DNA from 3 places in the Acidovorax lacteus genome. Region 2 is predicted to be linked to each of the others. Evidence: predicted binding sites of a transcription regulator. Region 2 holds the regulator's gene; each other region holds the start of a gene.
The links. Region 2 encodes LexA, which represses DNA repair genes until DNA is damaged. Its sites were predicted from a motif close to ACTGTATNNNNATACAGT; they were not measured.

Region 1 (6,802 bases), on a different contig from region 2:
CTGGCACTTCTCGCGCGGCACGCCGTCTTTGGCGCACTTGTCGAGGATGGCCTGCAGCTCGCCGTCATCCAGCGCGTAGAGCTTGGCGGCTGGTTTCTTGCCGCGGGCGGGGACGTCCACGCGGAACAGCGGGGGCCGGGCCACGTACACATGGCCGCGCTCGATGAGCTTGGGAAAGTGGCGGAAAAACAGCGTGAGCAGCAGCACCTGGATGTGCGCACCGTCGACGTCGGCGTCCGACAGGATGCACACCTTGCCGTAGCGCAGGCCCGACAGGTCGGGCTCGTCATTCGGGCCGTGGGGGTCAACGCCGATGGCCACGGAAATGTCGTGCACTTCGGTGTTGGCAAACAGCCGGTCGCGGTCCACCTCCCAGGTGTTGAGCACCTTGCCGCGCAGCGGCAGCACAGCCTGGCATTCCTTGTCGCGGCCCATCTTGGCGCTGCCGCCGGCCGAATCGCCCTCGACCAGGAACACCTCGTTGTGCGCAATGTCGCGGCTTTCGCAGTCGGTGAGCTTGCCGGGCAGCACGGCCACGCCCGAGCCCTTGCGCTTTTCGACCTTCTGGCCTGCCTTCTGGCGGGTCTGCGCGGCCTTGATGGCGAGTTCGGCCAGCTTCTTGCCGTAGTCCACATGCTGGTTGAGCCACAGCTCCAGTGCGGGCCGCACAAAGCCCGATACCAGGCGCACGGCATCGCGCGAATTGAGCCGCTCCTTGATCTGCCCCTGGAATTGCGGGTCCAGCACCTTGGCATTGAGCACGTAGCTGGCGCGCGCAAACACGTCTTCGGGCATCAGCTTCACGCCCTTGGGCAGGAGCGAGTGCAGCTCGATGAAGCCCTTGACGGCCTGGAACAGGCCGTCGCGCAGGCCGCTTTCATGCGTGCCGCCTGCGGTGGTCGGGATGAGGTTGACGTAGCTCTCGCGCACTGGCGAGCCGTCTTCGGTAAAGGCCACGCACCAGGCGGCGCCCTCGCCTTCGGCAAAGCTGTCGTTGCCACTGTCGGCAAAGCCTTCGCCCTCGAACAGCGGAATCACCGGGTCGGCCGACAGTGTCTGCTGCAGGTAGTCGCGCAGGCCGCCTTTGTACTGCCAGGTCTGGGTTTCGCGGGTCTTTTCGTTCAACAGCGTCACCGCCACGCCGGGCATGAGCACGGCCTTGCTGCGCAGCAGGTGCGTCAGTTCGCCCAGCGGCAAGGTGCTCGACTCGAAATACTTCGCATCGGGCCACACGCGCACCGTGGTGCCCTGCTTGCGCTCGCCGGGCTCCAGCGGGCGCGCCACCAGCGGCTCGACCACGTCGCCACCTGCAAACACCAGGCGGGCGGCCTGGCCCTCGCGGTGGCTGGTCACTTCGAGCCGGGTGGCCAGGGCGTTGGTCACGCTCACGCCCACGCCGTGCAGGCCACCCGAGAAGCTGTACGCCCCGCCCTTGCCCTTGTCGAACTTGCCGCCCGCGTGCAGGCGGGTGAACACCAGCTCGATCACCGGTGCTTTTTCTTCGGGGTGCAGGCCGAAGGGGATGCCGCGCCCGTCGTCCTCAATGCCGACCGAACCGTCGGCATGCAGCGTCACGCGGATCTTCTTGCCGAAGCCCGCCAGGGCTTCATCGGCGGCGTTGTCCAGCACCTCCTGCACGATGTGCAGCGGGTTGTCGGTGCGGGTGTACATGCCCGGGCGCTGCTTGACGGGCTCCAGGCCCTTGAGCACGCGGATCGAGCCTTCGGAATAGTCGCTCGCGGCGGTGGAGGTCGGTTTCGTGGCCATGGCGGCGGATTGTAGTGCGGCGGCACGGCGAGAGCTGGATAAAACCACAGCCCTGCGTGCACCACCCGGGAGCCCGGCACGAGGCTGTCAGGCAGCGCGCGGCGAACTTGGCTACATTATTTGAATGCATACCAATACGCCGAAATTGTCCATGCTGCAGGTGCTGGCCTGCGGCGCTGCCATCGTCACGCTGTCCATGGGCATCCGGCATGGCTTCGGCCTGTGGCTGCAGCCCATCACCCAGGAGATGGGCTGGACGCGCCAGACCTTTGCACTGGCGGTGGCCATCCAGAACCTGTCTTGGGGCTTCATCGGCATCTTCGCGGGCATGGCGGCCGACCGCTTTGGCGCGTTCCGCGTGCTGATCGCCGGTGCAGCGCTGTATGCAGCGGGCCTGGCGGGCATGGCCCTGTCGCCCACGCCGTTGATGTTTGCGCTGACCACCGGGGTGCTGATCGGCGCAGCGCAGGCTGGCACCACGTATGCCGTGATCTACGGCGTGCTGGGTCGGCAGATCGCGCCCGAAAAACGCTCCTGGGCCATGGGTGTGGCGGCCGCGGCCGGCTCGTTCGGGCAGTTTCTGATGGTACCGGTGGAGGGCTGGCTGATCGCCAGCCTGGGCTGGAAGGAAGCGCTGTTGGCCCTGTCGGCCATGGTGCTGCTCATCGTGCCGCTGGCCTTCGGTCTGCGCGAGCCGGGCTTTGGCAACGGCGCGCCCGCCGCCCCCCGCGAACAGACCATCGCCCAGGCGGTGGGCGAAGCCATGCGCTACCCGAGCTTTCTGCTGCTGATGGCGGGCTACTTCGTCTGCGGCTTCCAGGTGGTGTTCATCGGCGTACACATGCCCAGTTATCTCAAGGACCAGGGCCTGTCGCCGCAGGTGGCCAGCTATGCGCTCGCGCTGATCGGGCTGTTCAACGTGTTCGGTACCTACATCGCAGGCTCGCTGGGCCAGCGCATGCCCAAGCGCTTCATCCTGTCCTTCATCTACTTCGCGCGGGCAGTGGCCATTGCGGTGTTCCTGTCGGTGCCGCTGTCGCCGCTGTCGGTGTACGTGTTCTCGGCCGTGATGGGCACGCTGTGGCTGTCCACCGTGCCGCCCACCAATGCCACCATTGCGCAGATCTTTGGCGTGCAGCATCTGTCGATGCTCGGCGGGTTCGTGTTCTTCAGCCACCAGATCGGCAGCTTCATGGGCGTGTGGCTGGGCGGCTATTTGTACGACGTGACCGGCAGCTACGACCTGGTCTGGTACATCGCCATCGGTCTGGGGGTGCTGGCCGGGCTGGTGAACCTGCCCATCCGCGAAAGCGCTATCGTGCGCGCCCCCGCGCAGCCCGCACGCGCCTGAACCCGATTGAGCACCATGCACAACCCCACGACCCCGCCGCCTGCAGCGCCTGCGCTGGTCACCCCGGCCACAGGTCGCGCGGCCCTGTGGTGGCGCTGGCTCGGCGGCCTGCTGGCGGTGCTTGCCTGCCTGGCGGTGTTCGGGCTCTACACCGCCCCTGGCTTCATGGTGCAATTGGCGGATCAGGTCTGGGCCTGCTTCTGAGCCTTGGGGCACCCGCCCGGCATATGTGCCATATCGGCTGCTTGTGCTTATTATTCAAGCACGAGCAGCTATCAATCTAATAGCAAACCATGCATGGAACCGAAGCACCATCGGCTTGGGTGCAGCGCTGGGCCCATCTGCTGCCCCCAGGCGGCACCGTGCTCGATGTGGCCTGCGGCGCAGGCCGACACCTGAAGTGGCTGGCAGCGCAAGGCCACCGCGTGACCGGGGTGGACCGCGACCCTGAAGCCCTGGCCGCCTGCGGCGCGGCGGGCGAATGCATCGCCGCCGACATTGAAAACGGCCCCTGGCCCCTGCCCGGCCGGCGCTTCGATGCGGTGGTGGTCACGAACTACCTGTGGCGCCCGTTGTGGCCCACGCTGCTGGAGAGTCTGGCCCCGGGCGGCGTGCTGCTGTACGAAACCTTTGCCCATGGCCAGGCCAGCGTGGGGCGCCCCGCGCGGCCCGAGTTTCTGCTGCAGCCGGGGGAGTTGCTGCAGCGCTGCGCAGGCCTGCGCATCGTGGCGTATGAAGACGGCTTTCTTGATGCACCCGCACGCTTCGTGCAGCGCGTTGCCGCGGTGCGGGAAACACCGCACGCCGACGCCCCGCCGCGTCATCTTCTGGCGCCCGGGCATCGTTAGAATGCCCGTTTACCGTTTTCTTCTGCGGACATGACTTCTCACTCCGTCCCCCTGACCGGCAGCATCGTCGCCCTCGTCACGCCCATGCATGAGGACGGCAGCGTCGACTACCCCGCGCTGCGCAAACTCATCGACTGGCACATTGCCGAGGGCACCGACTGCATCGGCGTGGTGGGCACCACGGGCGAATCGCCCACGGTGAACGTGGAAGAACACTGCGAGATCATCCGCGTGGCCGTGGAACAGGCTGCCAAGCGCGTGCCCATCATGGCGGGGTGCGGCGCCAACTCGACGGCCGAGGCCATCGAACTCGCCCGCTTCGCCAAGAAGGTGGGGGCCGACAGCCAACTGCAGGTGGTGCCCTACTACAACAAGCCCACGCAGGAAGGCCAGTACCAGCACTTCAAGGCGATTGCCGAGGCCGTGGGCGACCTGCCGACCATTCTGTACAACGTGCCGGGCCGCTCGGTGGCCGATATGCAGCACGACACCGTGCTGCGCCTGGCGCAGATTCCAGGCATCGTCGGCATCAAGGAAGCCACGGGCAACATCGAGCGCGCGCAGTGGCTGATCCGCGAAGCGCCCAAGGGCTTTGGCATCTACTCGGGCGACGATCCGACCGCCGTGGCCCTGATGCTCTGCGGCGGCCACGGCAACGTGAGCGTCACCGCCAACGTCGCGCCGCGCCTGATGCACGAGCTGTGCGTGGCCGCCATCGCTGGCGATGTCAAGCGCGCCATGGAGATCCAGCTGCGCCTGATGCCCGTCCACAAGCACCTGTTTGTCGAGGCCAACCCCATCCCCGTGAAGTGGGCGCTGGCGCGCATGGGCCTGTGCGGCGGTACGCTGCGCCTGCCCATGACGCCGCTCACGGCCGCCAACCAGCCCGTGGTGGAAGGCGCTCTTCGCGCCGCCGGCCTGCTCTGACCCGTCGCCGTGGCTCCCACTGCGACGCCCGCGAAACAACCTGAGGACAACCGCGTGAATCACCCTGCACGACTGGGCCTTCTGGCCCTTGCCCTGGCCATGGCGGGCTGCTCCGTCCTGGAAGGCGACAAGATCGACTACAAGAGCGCCGCCAAGGGCTCCACGCTCGAAGTACCGCCGGATCTGACACAACTGTCTCGCGACACCCGCTACGCCGTGCCGGGCACCAGCGTGTCGGCCGCCGCCATGCAGGCGGGCCAGGCGGCGCGCCCGGTGGGCACAGCCAACACAGCGCCCGCCACGCTGTCAGATGTGCGTATCGAACGCGACGGCAACCAGCGCTGGCTCGTGGTGTCGCGCCCAGCCGACCAACTCTGGGAGCCGGTGCGCGACTTCTGGCTGCAAAACGGTTTCACGCTCGACCTGGACCAGGCCAACCTCGGCATCATGGAAACCGACTGGGCCGAAAACCGCGCCAAGCTGCCCCAGGACATCATCCGCTCCACACTGGGCAAGCTGATCGACTCGGTGTATTCGACAGGTGAGCGCGACCGTTTTCGCACACGCCTGGAGCGCAATGCCAGCGGCGGCACCGACATCTACATCAGCCACCGCGGCCTGATCGAGGTCTACAACAGCAGCACCAAGGACACCACCGTCTGGCAACCGCGCGCCAACGATCCCGAGCTCGAAACCGAATTCCTGCGTCGGCTGATGGTCAAGCTCGGTGTGAGCGAGGAACAGGCCAAAGCGGTCGCTGCCGCGCCGGCCACCCGTGCGCCTGCCGCCCGCGTGGTCAATGTGGGCAACACCCCAGCCGTGCAGCTCGAAGAAGCCTTCGACCGCGCGTGGCGCCGCGTGGGCCTGGCACTGGACCGCACCGGCTTCACCGTGGAAGACCGCAACCGCAGTGAAGGCGTGTACTTCGTGCGCTACGTGGCCCCCGACGCGCAGAAGAAGGAGCCGGGCTTCCTGGGCAAACTGTTCAGCAGCGCTGCACCGGCAAAGCCGCCACTCAAGTACCGCATCGTGGTGCGTAGCCAGGGCAGTGCGACCACCGTGTCGGTTCTCAACGAGGCCGGTGCGCCCGAAAGCTCTGCCAATGCAGAGCGTATCGTGCGCGTGATCGCCGACGAACTGAAGTAAGCCGCCTTGGTGTGAGGCTCCGAAAGGGGCTGCACAACACAACGCCCTGCCCATGCGCGGGGCGTTGTCTTTTGTGGAGTGCGGCTCTCGCACAGCGTCCTTGATGGTCGTCCTGGACTGAAACAGAACACCACGAAACAGCAGCCATAAAAAAACCCCATGCGAATGGCATGGGGTTTGTGGACCACAGGCCGCGGCGCGGGTCCGCAGGCCAGGTCAAGCCGGATTACTTGGCGGCGGAAGCAGCACCAGCAGCGGCGTCGGCAGCGGCCTTGGCGGCGTCGGCGGGAGCAGCAGCGGCCGAAGCGTCGGCGGCAGGAGCAGCAGCAGCGGGGGCAGCAGCGTCGGCGGGAGCAGCAGCCGGAGCGGGTGCGGGCTCAGGTGCGGGTGCGGGAGCAGCCACCGGAGCAGGTGCCGGAGCGGGTTCTTCCTTCTTGCCACAGGCGGCGAGAGCAGCAGCAGCGACCAGGGCGGCCAGAACGAGCGACTTGTTCATTTCAAGGTTCCTAAAGGGGGAAGACAGAAATCCGGAGAACCCCGTACGCCTCGCCTCACAAAAGGCCGGTACGAAACCGCACCGACGACGGGGGCGCACCCATTTTGGTGCAGCCCGCGATTATAGGGAGATTTCGTCAATACTGACTAACACTGACATTGGCTTTACACCGCGCAGGGATTACGGGCAAGCCCTGTGAGGACTTACCCGCACGACCGCGGCCTTCACAACCCCAGCGTCGTTGCAGGAAAACCCGGACTGCTGCGG
Region 2 (6,802 bases):
CTTTCGCGTCCTGATCCCTGCTCGCATGGCCTCCAGCAGGCTGCCCGGCAAGCCGCTGGCCGACATCGCGGGACTGCCCATGGTGGTGCGCGTGGCCCGTCAGGCAGAGCGCAGCGGCGCAACTGCGGTCACGGTGGCCGCCGACGACGAGCGCATTCTGCAGGCCTGTGCAGCGCATGGTGTGCATGCCATCGCCACCGCAGCCGACCACCCGAACGGCAGCGATCGGCTGGCCGAAGCCTGCACGCTGCTGGGCCTTGCAGACGACGCCATCGTGGTCAACGTGCAGGGCGACGAGCCCTTGATCGACCCTGCACTGATCCGGGCCGTGGCCTCGCTGCTGGAGCAGGACCCGGTAGCGGTCATGGGCACGGCGGCCCATCCGATCCACCGGCTGGCCGACTACCAGAGCCCCCATGTCGTCAAGGTCGTGCTGAATGCGCGCGGGCACGCCCAATACTTCAGCCGCGCGGCGATTCCGCATGTGCGCGACGCCCTGCCCCAGGCCGACACACAAGACGGCAGCCCCCACACCCCGTGCCCGCCCGATGCCCCTGCCCTGCGGCACATTGGCCTGTACAGCTACCGTGTCGGCTTTCTGCGCCGCTATCCGACACTCTCCCAGGCGCCCACCGAGCGGCTCGAATCGCTGGAGCAATTGCGTGTGCTCTGGCATGGCCATGCGATTGCAGTGCACACGACCTTACAGGCTCCTGGTGCAGGCGTGGACACGCCGGAAGACCTGGAACGCGTGCGCGCCCTGCTGGCCTGAGCACCGCTGCAGGTGTCGCCCGCGCGTAAGCGACCGCACGGGGATCGCGTGCTATCCTCGCCGCCGACCGCACAAGACACAAGAGCAAGCTACCCGGGTACACGCCTGTGCCGGTGCCGCTTTGCCAGCCGATTTCTAACCTTCGAGGACATCCATGAGACTCATCCTGCTTGGCGCCCCGGGCGCAGGAAAGGGCACGCAAGCCACGTTCATCTGCCAGAAATACGGCATCCCCCAGATCTCGACCGGCGATATGTTGCGCGCGGCGGTGAAGGCTGGCACTCCGCTGGGCCTGCAGGCCAAGGCGGTCATGGACTCGGGAGCTCTGGTCAGCGACGACATCATCATCGGACTGGTCAAAGAGCGCATCGCCCAGCCAGATTGCGCGCATGGCTTTCTGTTTGACGGCTTTCCCCGCACCATCCCACAGGCCGACGCGATGAAGGCGGCTGGCGTCAAGCTCGACTATGTGCTGGAAATCGACGTTCCGTTTGACGCCATCATCGAACGCATGAGCGGCCGCCGCTCGCACCCTGCCAGCGGCCGCACCTACCACGTAAAGTTCAATCCGCCCAAGGTGGAAGGCAAGGACGATGTGACCGGTGAAGACCTGATCCAGCGCGAAGACGACAAGGAAGAGACCGTGAAGAAGCGGCTCCAGGTCTACAGCGACCAAACACGCCCGCTGGTGGACTACTACCGCTCTTGGGCCGCGAGCGAACCGGCGTCTGCACCGCGCTATCGCGCCATCAGCGGCACCGGGAGCGTGGAGGAGATCACGCAACGCGCCCTGGCCGCACTCGCTTCTTGAACCCGGGCATCGCCTGAGTCACAACGGCGCCTTTGGGCGCCGTTTTTCATTCGAGCTTCACTACCAACAGTGCAGCAGCCGTTCGCACCGCGTTTGAGGATGCACTCAGGCCGGGCTGGACCGCAGCCCGATGGCCCGGCCGCCCACGAACAGGAACTCGGCCCGCAGCATCCGCTCTGCCGCACCGCGTTGGGTGAATCCGATCAGTTCCACCCGGGCACCGGCCGCCAGCGGCTCTAGTCCCCACGCCTGCAGACGCGTCAGAGGCGCGAGTTCCACCGTCCAGTCGCCGGCAGCCCCCTCTGGAACCCGCGCACGCTGCAGCAGCGCAGAGCCGTCCACCGGCGCTGTCTGGCGCGGCAACGACCTGCTGACCAAATCGGCGGGCTTTTGCAGGCCCGTGTCTACCCGCAACTGCAGTTCGGCATGCGGATTGGCCCAGCGCACCTGCTGCAACACCCCCGCCAAATACCATGGCCGCTCCAGGTCAAAGCTGCTCCAACCGTGGTGGGCCCAGGCACTGGCCGGTAACACCAGGCTGACCGTGCAAAAGTGACGTCGCTGAAGATCCATGGCGTGACTCCCCAAGGGCGTTGGAATCTCAAAGGGTTTCGCAGTCGGTCAGTAGGCGATCCATCGACCCAGCACCAATACGCTGAGCCACAACAGGGCCGACAGCACGAGCTGGATTCTGGCCCAGACATCCAGGCGCTGCAACGAAGCCCGCGCGTGGAATGCGGCCGCATTCATGCCCGCAAGCAACAGCAGGCCCATCTTCCAGACAAAGCGGTCGTTGCTCAGAAGCTCCTGGGCCTGCAAGGCAAACATCACCAGCCCCGACGCGGCTGCCAGGACAAAACCTGTGAGAGCGAGCGCGATGCACAGCCGTGCCAACGCTGGCACGGCCAGACTGGATGCGCCTCCCCACAGACGCACTTCCAGGGTCAGCAGATTGCCCAGTAGCAAGGCGATGCCCAGGATGTGCACAACCTCCAGCGTGGGGTACAGCCACGCATGGGTGAGCCACGATTGCAGCATCATGCCTTCAAGAGGCTCAGTGCAAGGCTGATACGCGCCTTCACGGGCGACAGCCCCGCAAACCGAACGAAGCGCGGGTCACCCGCGCCCACCAAGCGCCCCGCACGGCAGCGGCTTGCCACAGCGACCGGCACCCCCCGCGCCGCGGCCTGCAGCAGTCGCTCCTCCAGCCGGACGTGCAAGGTGCCATTGCCAGTACACGCAACCACCAGCCCTTGTACACCGGCATCCACCAGCAGATCCACCACCCGGCCATCGCTAGCAGCAGCGCTCGTCAGCAGTTCCACCCAGGGCCAGGCGCCGGCAGACTCACGCGGCCCCGCGCCGGGCTGCAGCGGAGCACCGGCCTCTGCGCGAGCCCAGCGCACAGACCCTTCTTCCACCCAGCCACAGGGGCCGCCTTCTTCGGATGCAAAAGCCTGGACACGGTACGGATGCACCTTGCTCACTGCCTGCGCGGTGTGGATCTCTCCACTGGCCACAAGCAGGACACCCCGACTGCCTGCATCGGCAGCCACCGCGATTGCATCGAGCAGGTTCTGCGGCCCGTCAGGTGTCAGGGCCGTCGCGGGGCGCATTGCACAGGTCAATACCACGGGCTTGCCCACAGGCAGCACGCTGTGCAGGAACCACGCGGTCTCCTCGGCCGTATCGGTGCCGTGGGTGATCACGACCCCCCGCACCGCCGGATCGGTCAAGGCCCGACGGCACCGCGCGGCAAGGGTGCGCCAGATGTCAGCATCCATGTCCTTGCTATCGACCTGCGCGACCTGCTCGCTCTCGGTTGTTATGTCAGTCAGCCCCGCATGTGCCAGCAACGGCCGCAGAAGATCGTGCACAGACACCTGCGCGGCTGTATAGCCCACGTTATCCGCTGCCTCTGCCGCGCGACCGGCAATGGTCCCCCCTGTCCCCAGCACCAGGATCTTGTCCCCCACCACTTGCAGACTCCTCAAAACTGAACAAAAATACAGGTACTGTGATTATTGACAGTATGTCACCCAGTACACCATGACGGACCACCCCAAACTGACCGCACGGCAGCAACAGATCCTGGATCTGATCCGCACCGCCATCGCGACCACAGGCGCCCCACCCACCCGGGCCGAAATCGCCGCCGAACTAGGCTTCAAGTCGGCCAACGCCGCAGAAGAGCACCTGCAGGCGCTGGCCCGCAAGGGAGTCATCGAACTCGTGAGCGGCACGTCCCGGGGTATCCGCCTGCGCAGCGGCGCACCCACACGACGAGTCGCAGACCAAGCCGAGCGCAACTCGGGCACGCTCCCGGGGTTTCAACAGCTGCTGTTGCCGCTCATCGGCCGCGTGGCTGCCGGGTCGCCCATTCTCGCGCAAGAGCACGTTGATCAAACCTACGCGCTGCAACAGGGTTTGTTCTCGCAGACGCCGGACTACCTGCTCAAGGTGCGCGGCATGTCCATGCGCGACGCCGGCATCATGGACGGCGATCTGCTAGCCGTGCAAGCGACCAAAGAGGTGCGCAACGGTCAGATCGTGGTGGCACGTCTGGGGGACGAAGTCACGGTCAAGCGCCTCAAACGCACAGGCGGCTCGGTCGAACTGCTGCCCGAGAACCCCGACTATCCAGTCATCGTCGTACAGCCTGGCGAGCCCTTTGAAATCGAAGGGCTCGCGGTCGGGCTGATCCGCAACCACATGCTTTCCTGATTTATCCGACACACCGGAGGTGGCGGGCGTCAGCGTCCACAGAGATGCGGCCCTCCGGATGCGGTCGTTCCTTGGAATCCTGCCGGCGCCTTGTCTGGAGCATTCACATGGCATTCGCCCGCATCGTGCAGTCTTGGTTTCAAGCGTGGATCCGCAACCGTTCTTCGCCAGTTGGGCAAGAGCCCTTCCGCCAGCCGGACGCAGACACAACGGGGTCGCAGCCCAATCTGCGTTGCTCCTTGGCGGATTTGCCCCCGCCGCGGCGCTGGGCGCCCTCACTTATGGCCGACCTCGGCAGAACCCCTGAATATCCGGCGTCGGCACACCGCATGCGCCTGGACGAGCCAGCGCGGACAATCGGCGTTCCCCTCACGGTGGTGCCACACACCCCCGACAGTCGCCCAGCGACGCGCGCCCCGGCCATCGCCAGCGACCGTCAGGCTGCCAACGATCCCTGCGTCCGGGGAACTCATCCCATCAAGATTCGCTACGCCCGGGGCCACCGAGGGGGCGCCCGGCTGGCGATTTCGGGGCGGCTGGCCGACGTATGTGCGGAATTGGACCGGCTGGCCCAACTGGAGCAACGAGGCGAGATCGTCGAAAGCGCAGCCTGAACGTGATCCACTCACTCGGCGCCGTTGGTAGATGCAGTGTCAGGCGATCGCCTTCCAACGATACGCACCTCACACACCGTTCGCGACACACCGGGCAGGTCCACGCAGGACACTGCAGCCTGCGCTGGTGACGGCGGCGAGCCCCGTAATTACCTCCCGCTTGCCGTCATGCCCGGCCGCATGCTAGCTGGCCCAAGGCCCGCTGCTGCGGGCGTTTTCTCTCAAGGAGGCAGAAGTGCACTCCCCGTCGGGGCAAAGATCGGCAACCAAGACAGCTTGCTATTGATTGAATAGCTGCTCGTGCTTGACTCCGCTCACTCCAGGCCACTTTTCGACCTCATGCTGTGCACTGCATCTTGCGCCATTGGCGGCTCGGCTGATCTTGAACGGACGCGCGACGCGGACGCTTAGTAGGCCAGAAGGTCTCATGGATCGCTATCGCGCGTCGCGACAGAGGTTCCGAACTTCGTGCGATCCGTTTCAGCGTGCGAACGACTACCCCCTACCGGCCTCAGGCCCAGCAGCGAGCAAGGCACAATGACGCCCATGAATATCGTGATCCTGGACGACTACCAAGATGCCGTCCGCAAGCTCCAGTGCGCCTCGCGCCTGGATGCCTACAGCGCCAAGGTGTATACGAATACCGTCAAGGGCCTGGGCCAGTTGTCCGTACGGCTCCGGGACGCCGACATCATCGTGCTGATACGCGAGCGCACGCAGATCACCCGGCAACTGGTCGAAAAACTCCCCCGACTCAAGCTCATCGCCCAGACAGGGCGCATCGGCCCGCATGTGGACGTGGCGGCCTGCACCGAGCGCGGCATTGCCGTCGCCGAAGGGGTGGGCTCCCCGGTGGCTCCCGCCGAACTGACCTGGGCCTTGGTCATGGCAGCCATGCGCAGGCTGCCACAGTACATCTCCAACCTCAAGCATGGCGCATGGCAGCAATCGGGCCTGAAGGCCGCGTCCATGCCCCCCAACTTCGGTATTGGCAGCGTGCTGCGCGGCAAGACGCTCGGCATCTGGGGGTACGGGCGGATCGGCCAGCTGGTGGCGGGTTACGGCCGCGCCTTCGGGATGAATGTGCGCGTCTGGGGCCGAGAAGCCTCCCGCGTCCAGGCCCTGACCGACGGCTATCAGGTTGCCACGAGCCGCGAGGACTTCTTTGCCCAGTGCGACGTCATTTCCCTGCACCTGCGGCTCAACGAAGAGACCCGCGGCATGATCACGCTCGAAGATCTATCGTGCATGAAGCCGACCGCTTTGCTGGTGAACACCTCGCGCGCAGAGCTCATCGAATCGGATGCGCTGATCGCCGCGCTCAACCGGGGGCGGCCCGGCATGGCCGCCGTGGACGTGTTTGAAAGCGAGCCCATTTTGCAAGGCCACGCCCTGCTGCGGCTCGAGAACTGCATTTGCACGCCGCACATCGGATATGTCGAGCAGGACAGCTACGAGCTGTACTTTGGCGCAGCGTTTGACAACGTGGTGAACTTCATCCGCGGCACGCCTACCAACATTGTCAACCCCGGCGCGCTCCAGGTCCGCCGCTGAACTGCGCTGGCGCACCATAGCTTTTCGTGCGCCGCCAAGGCCCGCGGAACCCCCCGCAGTGCAGATACGGGCAGCATGGCATTAGCGACCGGCAGCAGACAGGGGGCCTGCGCACGGAGGAAGGGATGGAGCTGCCCTGCCAGCACAGACCCAACCTGCTGTACGGCTGCAGCGCTTACCACGCGCAAGCACCCTGGCGGCCTGGTGGTTTTGTTAGGCCATCGACCATCCACCAACACGGGCTAGCGCCGCACTCGGCGAGCTGAGTGGGATACGGACCAGCACCTCTCAAGGCACCATAGCGCGCGGCGGGATGACCACCAGGCC
Region 3 (6,802 bases), on a different contig from region 2:
TGGGGTGGGGCGACACATGCCGCAGGCGCGGTGGTGTGCACGCGCGCGGGTCGCCGTGTTCGCCGCGCATGCGGTCTGCAAGTGCCCGGCGCTGCAGTGCCCCCCGCTGGAGGCGGCGCTCTTTTTGTCGCGCGGGCGCTGCAAAGCCACGCGCGGGCAGGGGACAATATGCGGTTTGCCCGCCACGGCTGGCGTCGCGTGGCCCGCACGGGCTGGGCTGGCGCGTGCAGCCGCCTCCTTCGCTCGTCCACCCTTTGCCGCCCGTCATGGCCACCGCTCCGATGTCCCGCACCCCGTTTCTCGATATGGCCAAAGGCCTGGCCTGCGCGGTGATCGTGGCGCACCACCTGGCCTTCTACGGCCCGATGTCGGATATCGCGCAGCCGCTGGCCCCGGCGCTGATCGCTTGGCTGTACGACTACGGCCGCATGGCCGTGCAGGTGTTTCTGGTGCTGGCGGGCTATCTGGCGGCGGCCAGCCTGGCCCCCCAGGGCGTGGCCCGCTACGACAGCGCCTGGCAACAGGCGCTGCGCCGCTATGCGCGGCTGGTCACGCCGTATCTGGTGGCGCTGCTGGTCACGCTGGCCGTGGCCGCGCTGGTGCGCGCCTGGTTCGCACACGATTCGGTGCCGGGCGAGCCCGACGGGCTGCAACTGCTGGCGCATGGGCTGCTGCTGCATGGGGTGCTGGGCTACGAGTCGCTGTCGGCCGGGGTCTGGTATGTGGCCATCGACCTGCAACTGTTCTGCTGCGCGCTGCTGATATGGTCGGCTGCGCGGGCCGTGGGCCGCAGGCGCGGTGGTGTGCAGGGGGCGCAGCACGCGCTGCGCGCCGCACAGGCGCTGGTGGTGGCAGGGGCTGCGGCGTCGCTGTGGGGCTTCAACCGCGATGCCGCGTGGGACAACTGGGCGCTGTACTTCTGGGGCGCGTATGCGCTGGGCATCGTGGCCTACTGGGCGGTGCAGTCGGCCCGTCCGCTGGGTTGGCTGCTGACCCTGGGGCTGCTGGTGGGCGTGGCGCTGTGGCTGGACCCCCGCACACGCATTGCCGTGGCAGGTGCCACAGCGCTGCTGCTGGTGGGGGTCATGCGCTCGCCGTTGCTGCGCAGTGGGGGCTGGGCGCCGCTGGTGCAGCTGGGCCAGCGCTCGTACTCGGTGTTTCTGATCCACTTTGCCGTCTGCCTGCTGGTCAACGCCGTGGCCAGCCGCTGGTGGCCCCCGGTGCCCGCCCTGCACGCCGCGGGCATGGTGCTGGCCTGGGGCCTGTCGCTGGCGGCGGGGCAGCTGCTGTACGCGGGGGTCGAGTCGCGCAGCACCGACCTGCGCTCGGCCCTGCGTTGGCTGGCCGGCCTGCTGCTGACCGGTGGCCTGCTGGAGGCGTACGCGCTGGCCACGGCCTGACGCCCGCCCCACGGCTGCGGCGCTGCCCGGCAGCAGGCTTGAGCGTGGGCCTTGAGGCCGGTGCCTGTAGGCCTGTGGGGCTTGCGCAGGGCGGTGGCAGCCTTCAGGCCTTTGAGGCCTTCGAGGCCTTTGAGGCCACTCGTGCTTATAAATCAAGCACGAGCAGCTATCAAATCAATAGCAAAAAACACACAACGGGAAGTCCACCACCGAGGCAACGCCGCGGGCGGTGGCCGCCGCTCAAGACCCGTGCAACACGGAGGGCGCCGCACCGTCTCGGGCTGCAGCGGTGTGGCCTGCTCCATCGCCTGCTGGATGGGTGCCCAAAGCACCAACAAAACTGTATATTCGTACAGTATGTCAAAGCCCTTGCACATGGACTCGGCCGATACGCTGACTCCCAAGTCCGGCCTGCCAGCGGCTGCGGTGGCAGCGCTCAAGGGGCGCGGTGTGTCCATGGCGGTGGCGCACCGCTTCGTGAGCGACCAGCGCGAAGCCTTTGACGACGGCTGGGGCGGGCCTGCCGTGGGGGCCGACGGGCTGCCGGATCGGCCGCCACCTCCCACCACCCAGGTGCGGCTCGAAACCGTGCGCAGCGCGCTGTGCGAGAACGACTCGCCCGACATCTTTTTCGAGCGCTCGGTGAACCCCTACCGGGGCTGCGAGCACGGCTGCGTGTACTGCTACGCGCGGCCTACGCACAGTTACCTGAACCTCTCGCCCGGGCTGGATTTCGAGACCCGCATCATCGCCAAGCAGAACGTGGTGGAGGTGCTGGCCGACGAGATCACGCGGCCCGGCTACCGGCCCACGCTGGTCAACGTGGGCTCTGCCACCGACTGCTACCAGCCGGCCGAGCGCGAACTGCGCCTCACGCGCGGCGTGGTCGAGCTGCTGGGGCGGGCGGGCCATCCGCTGGCGCTGATCACCAAGTCCAGCGGCGTGGAGCGCGATCTGGACCTGCTGGCGCCGCTGGCTGCGCGGCGGCTGGCCGCGGTGTACGTGACCATCACCACGCTCGACGCCCGGCTGGCGCGCATTCTGGAGCCGCGCGCCGCTGCGCCCCACCGGCGGCTGCGCACCATCCGGGCCCTGGCCGAGGCCGGGGTGCCCGTGGGCGTGAGCGTGGCACCGCAGATTCCGTTTGTGAACGAAGACATGGAGCAGGTGCTCGAAGCCGCGCGCGACGCCGGGGCGCGCAGCGCGTTCTACACGGTGCTGCGCCTGCCCTGGGAACTGGACCCGATTTTTCGCGCCTGGCTGCAGCAGCACTACCCGGACCGCGCGGCCCGCGTGATGGCCCGTGTGCAGGACACGCACGGCCTGACCGACACCGAGCGCGCCGAAGGCCGCAGTTACCGCAGCGACTTTGCCAGCCGCATGAAGGGGCAGGGCCTGTGGGCCGACCTGCTGCGCCAGCGCTTTGCCAAGGCCTGCGCGCGCCTGGGACTCAACCGCGAGCGCACCGAGCTGGATCTGCAGCAGTTTCGCCCGGCCGCCGTGCGCGGCCAGCACAGCCTGTTCTGACGGGCCCACGGGCTGGCAGGGCGCGCATGCAGGCGTGCAGATACGGCGGGTGCCCAGGCGCTGTGTGGGCCTAGGCCATGCACGGGCCGGGTGCGCAGGCCCAAGGCACGGGCACGAAGGCACAGACCCTTAGCGCGCGGCGTTCGGCTCCGGCAGGCGGATGTCGAGCACGATCTGCAGCCCCTCGGTTTTTTCGTAGCGGCGGATGCGGTGGATCATCTCGGCCGAGAGCACATGCCCGGCCGACAGCAGCAGCACGCCTTCTTTGGAGACCAGGTCCTTGCCCAGCACCATGCCGGGCACCAGCGATTCGGTGTCGGTGGGCACCAGCGGGCGTTGGGTGGGCTTGGCCTGCTGGGTGATGTGCAGGAACACATCCACCACCTCGGGATCAAACTGCGTGCCGCGGCCGCGCTGCAGCAGCGTGCGGGCTTCGGCTTCGGTCAGGTTGGCGCCCGTCAGGTGGCCGTGCAGCAGGTCGTCGTAGGTGTCCACCACGGCCAGAATGCGCGCGCCCAGCGCAATGTCGGCACCCTGCAGCTGCTGCGGGAAACCGCTGCCGTCAAAGCGCTCGTGGTGGCTGCGGATGACCGTGGCCACGCCCTGGTGCTCGTCCAGTGCCATGAAGGCCTGGGCGCCCAGTTCGGGGTGGCGGCGGTACTGGGCCAGCTCCTCGGCCGTGAGCCGGCCCACGGGTTTGGACAGGATGCTGTCGGGCAGCGCCATGAAGCCCACGTCGTGGATCAGGCTGGCCACGAAGACGTCCTGTACCGCGTCGGGCGGGAGTTCCATGGCCAGGGCCACGCGGCGTGCGAGTTGCGCCGTGCGCTTGCCGTGCCCGGCCAGCGGGCCGCTGCGCAGCTCCATCAGGCTGGAGAAGATCTTGATGCTGGTGAGGTAGCTGCGCTGCAGTTTTTCGTTGGCGCTGCGCAGATCGGCCGTGCGTTCGGCCACGCGCGCCTCCAGCGTGGCGTTCAGCTCGCGCAGCGCTTCGTTCTGCGACGCCGTGAGCGCCTGCAGCGCTGCGCGTTCGCGCTCCAGCCGCTGCCGCTCGACGGCCTGGCGCACCGTCACGCGCAGTTCGGTCTCGTCCCAGGGCTTGTGGATGTAGCGGTAGATCTGGCCTTCGTTGATGGCCGCGATGGTCGCGTTCATGTCGGCATAGCCGGTGAGCAGAATGCGCGCCACCTCGGGCCAGCGTTCGCGCACCTGCGCCAGCAGGGCAGCGCCGTCCATGCCGGGCATGCGCATGTCGCTGATGACCACGTCCACGGTTTCACGCTCCAGCACCGACAGCGCCTCGGCACCGCCGCCGGCCTGCAGCACACGGCAGTCTTCGGCGCGCAGCACGCGCTTGAGCGCCGACAGGATGTTCGGCTCGTCGTCCACGCACAGCACCGTCCACGTCGAAGCCGCCATGGCGGGGCTGCCGACGGGCCCTACTGGCTCCGATGGTGCGGGCGTGGTGCTCGGGGCAATCTGATCGGTCATGGGCGGCTTTCGGCAAGGGCGGCCGGTGCCGGTGCGGCCGTGTCGGCCACGGGCGGCTGCTGGATGGGCAGGGTCACCCGGAAGGACGTGCCCTGGCCCAGCTCGCTGCACACCTCCATGCGGCCTCCGTGCTTTTGCACGATGCCGTAGGACAGCGACAGGCCCAGGCCGGTGCCCTTGCCCACGGGCTTGGTGGTGAAGAACGGATCGAAAATGCGCGCCAGGTTCTCGGGCGCGATGCCGCAGCCGTTGTCCGACACCTCCACCCACACATGCGCGCCATGCGTGCCCGTGCGGATGCGGATCGTGCCGCGTTCGGCCGTAATGGCATGGGCCGCATTGACCAGCAGGTTCATGAACACCTGGTTCAGCTCGGACGGCAGGCACTGCACTTCCGGGATGTCGCCGTATTCCTTGATGACGTCGGCCTTGTACTTGATCTCGTTGTTGACGATGTTCAACGTCGAGTCGATGCCGTGGTGCAGGGACACGGTCTCCCATTCCTGGCGCGCGTCCACGCGCGAAAAGTCCTTGAGGTCTTGCACGATCTTGCGCACGCGCTGAATGCCGTCGCGCGACTCGTGCATCAGCGTCGGAATGTCGTCCTTGAGGTAGGCGAGATCCCGCTCGGACTTGAGTGTGCGCAGGCGCATGAGCACGGTCGGGTCCTGGATGCTGGCCTCTGCGTCTTCGTAGGCCTGCAGGATGTCGAACAGATCGCCCAGGTACTGCTCCAGCGTGCCGAAGTTCGAGAAGATGAAGCCGATGGGGTTGTTGATCTCGTGTGCCACGCCCGCCGCCAGCTGGCCGATGGAGGCGAGCTTTTCGGATTGCATCAGCTTGTTCTGTGCGTCTGACAGCCGGGCGTTGAGGGTCTTGAGGTCTTTGTTGGCCTGCAGCAGCTCGCCCACGATGGCGCGGATCTGCGCATCGGACATTTCGGCCAGTGTGGGCTCGGCGGGCAGTGTTTGGAGGGTGTTCATACGGCCTCCGGTATTGGTCGAAGAATGGCTTGCAAGGTCTGGAATTCCAGTTCGATGGCCTGAAGCGTGGGCACCAGCGCACCGGTGTGCCACTGCAGTCGCTGCCAGGACCAGCCATTGACCGGGGGCACGGCCTCGGCGTCGTGCAGCGCGATGTCGAGTGCATGGGCGATCGCATCGGCTCCATGCACCACGTCGATCAGCGTGACGGCACCGGACGGTGGAGGCTCATGGTGCTGCCCAATCGCCTCCACCACCTGGGGCGCAAAGCGCCAGTGCCGTGCCATCCACTGGCCGACTTCGGTGTGGTCGATCCCCAGCAAGGCTTGCTCTGCCTGGCATAAGCACATGTCCTGCGCACGGGCCCAGCGCAGGACCTGGGCCATCTCGTTCGGATACCGGCTGTCGAGCACGAGGCGTCCCACGTCGTGCAAGAGGCCGGCCGTGAAAGCAGACGCCTCGTCCAGGCCCACGTGGCGCGCCAGGTGCTGTGCAGCCACTGCGCAGGCCATGGAGTGTCGCCAGAAAGTCTCCATGTGCAGCGACTGGCCATGCAGCCGCTCAAACTGCAGGGTCACGGCCGCTGTCAGCACCAGGCTGCCGAGCTGCCGCAGCCCGAGGATCTTGATACCGTCCCGAATCGAGGCAATGCGGCCCGACAGGCCGTACAGCGGGGAGTTGGCCAGTTGCAGCACACGGGCGGACAGGGCCTGGTCCTGGCTGAGCGTGGTACCGATGCGGTCTATGTCGGCTTCCTGGGCCTGCATCAGCGCCAAAAGCTCCTGCACCACGGTGGGCAGGGATGGCAGTGCCCGGATGTTGCGCGCCAGCGCGTCGCGGTCAAGCGTGAGGGGCAATGGCAGTGCGGCAGTGGTCATGGGCGAACTCCGCGCAGTTGGCAGATGGCTTCGTACAGCGGGTGCTCCGCTGGCTCGGGGCAGCGCCTGAACAGGTACCGCACGCGTTCACGGCGCGCGTGGCCGTCGTCGGTCGGCACGCCCGTGGACGGCAGCCCGGACGCGGGCGCAGGCTCCTGCGGTGTGGGGTCCCGGGAGGCGTCGCGAGAGGGGTCGAGGGCGCAGGACATGGGGAGCTTTCAGTGGGGGCGCTGTGCCGCTTCGGTGAGGACCAGCAGCGTGCCGCGCGCGCTGGGCTGGTCCAGGGTCTGCATGCGCAGCAGCCATCTGCGCTGCTGGAGCTGTACGCATGAGGGCAGGGCGGGTGCATCGCTCTGCAGCGGGAGCGCCATGTCTGCCACACCGGCCACCGCGTGGGGCCGCAGCAGCGTGCAGACCTGCTCGCCGAGCAGTGGGGCTTGCGGTCCCCACAGCCGCTGCGCTTCGCGATTGACCAGCACCACGGTGCCGTCTGGGTCCACACCCAGCACCGGCACGGGCAGCA

Region 1: ABD866_RS14795 (DNA topoisomerase IV subunit B) is a predicted target of LexA. The motif match lies at 1,801-1,818, and genes of this name have one in related genera.
Region 3: ABD866_RS14210 (PA0069 family radical SAM protein) is a predicted target of LexA. The motif match lies at 1,740-1,757, and genes of this name have one in related genera.

Annotation. Positions count from the first base shown of each region.
Region 1 covers NZ_BAABEX010000029.1:419,414-426,215, reverse strand. Annotated here, with positions in the region: gene ABD866_RS14795 (DNA topoisomerase IV subunit B) at 1-1,767, opposite strand, end outside; gene ABD866_RS14790 (MFS transporter) at 1,892-3,118, shown strand; gene ABD866_RS14785 (hypothetical protein) at 3,134-3,322, shown strand; gene ABD866_RS14780 (class I SAM-dependent methyltransferase) at 3,412-3,966, shown strand; gene dapA (4-hydroxy-tetrahydrodipicolinate synthase) at 3,997-4,893, shown strand; gene bamC (NlpB/DapX family lipoprotein) at 4,948-6,039, shown strand; gene ABD866_RS14765 (hypothetical protein) at 6,266-6,535, opposite strand; gene ABD866_RS14760 (hypothetical protein) at 6,760-6,802, opposite strand, start outside.
Region 2 covers NZ_BAABEX010000007.1:483,816-490,617, forward strand. Annotated here, with positions in the region: gene kdsB (3-deoxy-manno-octulosonate cytidylyltransferase) at 26-772, shown strand; gene adk (adenylate kinase) at 927-1,583, shown strand; gene ABD866_RS05625 (DUF6152 family protein) at 1,689-2,156, opposite strand; gene ABD866_RS05630 (hypothetical protein) at 2,205-2,624, opposite strand; gene ABD866_RS05635 (asparaginase) at 2,621-3,568, opposite strand; gene lexA (transcriptional repressor LexA) at 3,633-4,307, shown strand; gene ABD866_RS05645 (D-2-hydroxyacid dehydrogenase family protein) at 5,468-6,475, shown strand.
Region 3 covers NZ_BAABEX010000029.1:298,452-305,253, forward strand. Annotated here, with positions in the region: gene ABD866_RS14205 (acyltransferase family protein) at 267-1,400, shown strand; gene ABD866_RS14210 (PA0069 family radical SAM protein) at 1,776-2,927, shown strand; gene nosR (response regulator c-di-GMP phosphodiesterase, NosR family) at 3,057-4,418, opposite strand; gene ABD866_RS14220 (ATP-binding protein) at 4,415-5,401, opposite strand; gene ABD866_RS14225 (HDOD domain-containing protein) at 5,398-6,279, opposite strand; gene ABD866_RS14230 (hypothetical protein) at 6,276-6,488, opposite strand; gene ABD866_RS14235 (EAL domain-containing protein) at 6,498-6,802, opposite strand, start outside.